Luteolibacter sp. Y139: one gene and its partner. The protein of the gene in region 1 binds, or shares a complex with, the protein of each later gene. Links are inferred from orthologs where the notes say so. Each region holds a gene or a part of one and is shown in the gene's direction. Other genes may lie near its edges.

Region 1 (2,837 bases):
GCTGGAGGCGGGGGCTGACATCGTGAATGACGTGAGTGGCCTGACCGGGGATCCGGAGATGGCTCCGCTGTGCGTGAAAACCGGCTGTGGGGTGGTGGTGATGCACATGCAGGGCGATCCGCGGACGATGCAGGTGGCCCCCCACTACGATGACGTGGTGGCGGAGGTGCGGGCGTTTTTCGAGGAGCGACTGGCGGCGCTGATTGCTGCGGGGCTTGATCCAGAAACGATCTGCTTCGATCCGGGAATCGGCTTCGGGAAGACGGTGGAGCACAATCTGGCGCTGCTGCGGGCCTTGCCGGAGCTGGGGGCCGGAGGGCGTCCGGTGCTGCTCGGGGTGTCGAGGAAGTCCTTTATCGGGCGAGTTCTCGGGAGTGCCGACCTAGCGGACCGGTCGTGGCCGACGGTGGCGATCACGGCGTGGGCGCGGGAGGCGGGTGTGATGATCCACCGGGTCCACGAGGTGCTGCCGAACGTGCAGGCGCTGCGGATGACCGAGGCGATCCTGCATCGTGGAATCCCCCATTCTCCGGATGAATGATTTGGTGAATGGTTTCGTCCAATCCCGCGAACGAACTCATGAAAGCGATCACGCTCAAAGCCACCGCCCTGATTCTCGCCTGTGCCGGGACTTCCTGCATGACCACCTACGACGCCTATGGCCGGCCGGTGCAGACGGTCGATCCCGGTGCCGCGACGGCCATGGCAGTCGGAGCCGCCGCCGTGGGCTATGCCATCGGCGAGCACAATGACCACCACCACTACCATGGCGGCTACTACGGCCCTTATTACGGGCCGGGCTGCTGGTGAACCGGCACTGATTTCCCCTCGCGGGGAAAAGCAAATGACAGTGGGGTGCGCCCCGGCGTAGTATCCCGACCGGGATGGTGTGGGACTTTGTCAGGCTACATTGGCGCGACGGGATCGAAATTTTGATCCTGGCGATCGCCATCTATCAGATTTTCCGGGCCTTCCGGGCGACCCGAGGGGCGCGGATTCTGGTGGGACTCGTGGTCATTCTGGTGGCGATCACCTTGCTGCTGCGGCTGTTCGAGTTCGCGGTGATTTCGTGGTTGGTGACGCGGGCGGCGATCTTGCTGGTCTTCGCGGTGCCGATCATTTTCCAGCCGGAGCTGCGCAATGCGCTGGCGAAGCTGGGGAGCAGCCGGCTGTTCTCGTTCTCAAACAAGAGCCAGCTCGACTTCCTGGAGATCTTCGAGGACTCGGTGGTGGCGCTGTCAAAGAAGCGCATCGGGGCTCTGTTTGCCATCCAGCGGGACATCGCGCTGAAGCCGTATGAGGAGACGGGCGTGATGCTGAATGCGGACTTCTCGCCGGAGCTTTCGATGACGGTGTTTTTCCCGAAGACGCCGCTGCATGACGGCGGGATGGTGATTTCGAACAAGAAGGTGACGGCCGCGGCATGCGTGTTTCCGGTGAGCCAGCGCGAATTGGCGGACCGCTCGATCGGCCTGCGTCACCGTGCCGCGATCGGGGTGTCGGAGGAGAGCGACTGCGTGGCGATCATCGTCAGCGAGGAAACCGGCTCGATTTCCATCTGCATGGACGGGCACTTGGAGCGGAATCTGGGCGAGGAGAAGTTCCGTTCGCGGATGGCGGAGATCTTCCTCGCGACCGACAACAATCATGAGAAAGGCGTTTCGAAAGAACCTGATCCCCAAGATCGTGTCGCTGCTGCTGGCGACCGCGATCTGGTTTCTGATTAGGGAGCACCTGCGGGAACAGGGTGAGCTGTTCGGTCCGGGCGACAAGCCGCCGCGGGCTTTGCTGGTGCCTGAGGAGGATCCGCCTTGACCGTGTCGCCGCGGGGGGGCACCGCTGCGGCGTGAGCTACTTTGTCACCGGCACTGATACCGGCGCGGGCAAGACCCGTTTCTCCTCTCTTCTGGTCGCGGCGCTGCGTGCGGAAGGCATCGATGCGGCGGGCTTCAAGCCGGTGTGCTGTGGTGATCGCGATGATGCGGTGCAGCTGGCGGCTGCGTCGGGTGGCTTGGAACCGGAGCAGGTGAATCCGGTGTGGCTGAAGGCGGCGGTGGCTCCGCTGGTGGCAGGGATGCTGGAGAACCGGCCGGTGGATCCGATCGCACTGTTGATGGCGACGAGGGATTTCATTGCGAGTCACGCGGAGGTGGTTGTCGAAGGTGTGGGTGGGTGGCGCGTTCCGCTGGCCGAGGGGTATGACATGGCGGACTTCGCGACGGATCTGGGGTTGCCGGTGATTGTGGTGGTGGGCAATCGGCTTGGAGCGCTGAACCACACGCTGCTGACGGTGGATGCGATTCGTGCGCGTGGGTTGGAGATCGCGGGGCTGGTGATCAATCACCTAGCGGATGAGCTGGATACGGCGGCGATCACGAACAAGGGGATCATTGAGCAGCTGACGGGTTTGCCGATCCTGGCGGAGATCATCCATGGGCAGGACTTCCTGGAGGTGGAGCCTTTCCTTGGATCTTGAGGGGTTAAGTTTCACCCGATGCCGCGCGAGTGCGCCGCCCCTACCGGGGCGGGTGAGCTTTTGATCCGCATCCGGTGGCTCACGCCACCGGCTAAGTTCCGAGGTCCCTTCGGGACATTGGAGATCGCTTAGGAACTTTGGTGGATCACTTCGAGGGGAAAAGAAAACGCCGTTCCCTCGGTGGAAGGAACGGCGTTGGAAAACGGGAGGGCAGGCCGTATTAGCGGCGGATGCCGGTTTGTTGCGTAGAGCCGGAGTTCACGGGGAACGAGATGGCAGAAGGGACGGACATGGCTTTATTTGGTTCGAGGTCTTACGAGGTCGTGATCTGGAAGTGGTGCTCCCAACGGGTGACGCCAAC
Region 2 (2,908 bases), on another replicon or contig:
TCCCAAGTGGAGGCGATCTTGATGAGGATGCGCTCCTTGGCGATGCCTTCCTTGGCGTAGGCGTCGATGAGGTGGCGGGCCTTGGCGAGGGTGCCTTCGGTATCGAAGGAGAGGCGGGCGTCGACTTCGGTCGAGACGCGGCCGGGGACGATCTTGAGGATTTCGAGGCCGAAGAGGATGAGGATGCGATCGAGGATGGACTCGATGAGGGCGTCGCCGGTGAGGGAGGAGCCTTTGTGCTCGGCCACGGCTTTCTCGACGAGAGGCTTGTATTCCGGCTTGGCGGCGGCCTGGAGGATCAGCGAGGGATTGGTGGTCGCGTCCTGAGGCTTGTAGGCCTTCATCGACTCGAAATCGCCGGTGTCGGCGACGACGGTGGTGAACTGCTTGAGTTGATCGAGTTGCGTGGCGCTCATGGCGGGGGCGGGGTAGGTCGGAACGGTGCGGGAGGCGAGATCAAAAAGTGTCCGCGTGGGAGAAACATACCGACGTGGCGGGTTCGTCAAACGCCGCTCATGGGCGGATCGAACGGGGTTCATGGACGGGACAGGAGCGACGGGGGCGCGGGTTTTTTACAAAAGCGGGTCTAACTTTTGAAATCCTGCGGTTCGTGTCGTGAATTTACCCGGAAATCCCGGGTTGCCGCACCCGAAGCTTTCATTCCGTGCCAAACGGGGCACCCTCTCCGCACATGAAGCTTTTCGGCACCGATGGCATTCGCGGCAAGGCGAACGAGTTCCCGATCACCCCTGAAGTGGCCCTCCGTGCAGGCAAGGCGGTGGCGCAGGTGCTGCGTTCGTCCGGGCATAATCGGAACCGGGTGGTGATCGGCAAGGACACGCGGATTTCCGGCTACATGCTGGAGACGGCGCTGACGGCCGGGCTGGTCTCGATGGGGATGGATGTGCTGCTGCCGGGGCCGCTGCCGACGCCGGCGATCGCTCATTTGACGAAGTCGATGGGTGCGGCGGCGGGGATCATGCTGACGGCTTCGCACAATCCGTATGAGGACAATGGGCTGAAGATTTTCGGGCCGGATGGTTACAAGCTCTCGGACGCGCTGGAGGAGATCATTGAGCGGCACATCCTTGGCGATGAGCCGGAGCCGCGGCCGATGTCGCCGGAGAAGATTGGGAAGGCGTATCGTATCGATGATGCGCGCGGGCGGTATATCGAGTTCGCGAAGCATACGGCGGACAATATCTCGCTGCATGGACTGAAAATCGTGGTCGATTGCGGGCATGGTGCGGCGTATTTCATCGCGCCGCTGATTTTCAAGGAACTCGGGGCGGAGGTGATCAAGCACGGGTGCGAGCCGGATGGGATCAACATCAATGATAAGTGCGGGGCGCTTTATCCGGAGACGGCTGGCGGGTTGGTGCGGCAGCATGGGGCTGATCTTGGCATTTCCTTTGATGGGGATGCGGACCGCGTGATCTTCACCGATGCGACTGGGACGCCGGTTTCAGGGGACCGCATTCTCGCGCTTGCGGCGCTTTCGTTGCATGAGCAGGGGAAGCTTCGCGGGAGTCGCATGGCTTGCACGGTGATGAGCAATCTGGGGCTGCACGAGGCGATGCGTCGTGCGGGGATCGAGGTGCTGACGACGCCGGTGGGTGACCGCAATGTGATCGAGGCGCTGCGGGAGAAGGGTGGATCGTTTGGTGGGGAGAATTCGGGGCATTTGATCTTTGCGGATCATGCGACCACGGGTGATGGGATACTGAGCGCGCTGCAGGTGTTGCGCGTGATGAAGGAGAAGAAGGCGACGCTTGCGGAGCTGGCTGCGTGCATGCGCGAGTTCCCGCAGGAGTTGGTGAATCTGAAGGTGGCGGCGAAGCCGCCGCTGGGTGAGCTGGCTGGCTTGCAGAAGCTGATGAGGGAGGCGGATGCTGCTTTCGGTGATGCGGGGCGTCAGTTGATCCGCTACTCGGGGACCGAGAACAAGATTCGCATTTTGGTGGAGCATCGGGATGCCGAGACCGTGCAGGAGTGGATCGAGAAGTTCACGAAGGCGGTGAAGGAGGACATTGGGGTGGCGGCGTGACAAGGAACCACGGAAGGCACGGAATACACGGAAGATTCCAATTGGCTTATGCGCACCAAGTGAACCTCCTAGAGCTCCATAGGGCTGATCCCATCGCGTTCGGGTTTCGACTGGTCGTTTCGTCCGAGATCCACGCCAGCCCTGATTCCGCGGGTATGGCTTTTGGAATTAAGGCGTTGGGCGAGGCTTGGCGTGAAGTGAGCAGAACGGTTGCCGAGAGCATCCTTTTGGAATTGCTTCGAAAGGACATGGCCTTCTCGTCACCCAGGCTTGAAGAGTCGGTGGTTAGGACGGGTGTGGACGAGTTCCTCGCGTCCTTTTCATCTGAGAGCCGCTTCTTTACCAATGGCAATTGGGAAATGGGGTGGATTCGCTCCAAACACAGTAGCACGTCGTTTGGTCCAGAATGGTCTCCAGCGACTGACGCAACCTTTGACGGAGGCGTCATCGCGATCGATTCATGGCGGTCGGGAATCCTATGGCTTGAAGATGAAGACTAGATCCACTTCTCGCCAAGGAACTATGCGCTGATCGTGTTTCCCAGTTCCTCCTTACTTCCGTGTATTCCGATTGCTCCGTGATTTAAGTATCAAGTCGTCATGCCTCTCTTCACCACCCGCGACATCGAGGACTTTCCGATCGGGAACATTCTGCTCCGAGATCATCATGCTGCTTTCGCGGTGGAGGGTTTGCGGACGCATCCGCATGCTTGGTTGGCGGCGGAGGATGTGGCTTTGATTTCTCCGGCGACGCCGACATTGGTGGATGAGCGCCGGACGCCGCTGGCGTGGTTCGGGGATGTGCCGAATGCGGAGAAGGCGATTGTTGCGAATGCGTCTTTCCTGATCATTCATCCGTGGG

Evidence for each region. Proteins that work in one complex are often made in the same cells at the same time.
Region 2: the proteins of cdaA (region 1) and glmM are in contact, whole or in part, in a crystal structure (PDB 7OJS), measured with the Bacillus subtilis proteins. The link is inferred for Luteolibacter sp. Y139 from one-to-one orthologs.

The regions. Positions count from the first base shown.
Region 1 is NZ_JBBUKT010000001.1:65,175-68,011, reverse strand. Bases 8-2,805 are described here. They hold cdaA (diadenylate cyclase CdaA), read left to right. Parts: upstream 8-884; coding sequence 885-1,727; downstream 1,728-2,805. Other genes in these bases: bioD (dethiobiotin synthase), read left to right, coding at 1,847-2,476; WKV53_RS00300 (hypothetical protein), read left to right, coding at 580-810; folP (dihydropteroate synthase), read left to right, coding at 8-541. Outside these bases: more of folP, read left to right, coding at 1-7. UniProt on the Bacillus subtilis protein: One of 3 paralogous diadenylate cyclases (DAC) in this bacteria, catalyzing the condensation of 2 ATP molecules into cyclic di-AMP (c-di-AMP). Upon expression in E.coli leads to c-di-AMP synthesis.
Region 2 is NZ_JBBUKT010000007.1:367,889-370,796, forward strand. Bases 1-2,869 are described here. They hold glmM (phosphoglucosamine mutase), read left to right. Parts: upstream 1-691; coding sequence 692-2,047; downstream 2,048-2,869. Other genes in these bases: tal (transaldolase), read right to left, coding at 1-416; WKV53_RS18720 (DapH/DapD/GlmU-related protein), read left to right, coding at 2,647-2,869. Outside these bases: more of WKV53_RS18720, read left to right, coding at 2,870-2,908. UniProt on the Bacillus subtilis protein: Catalyzes the conversion of glucosamine-6-phosphate to glucosamine-1-phosphate. Glucosamine-1-phosphate is used for cell wall biosynthesis.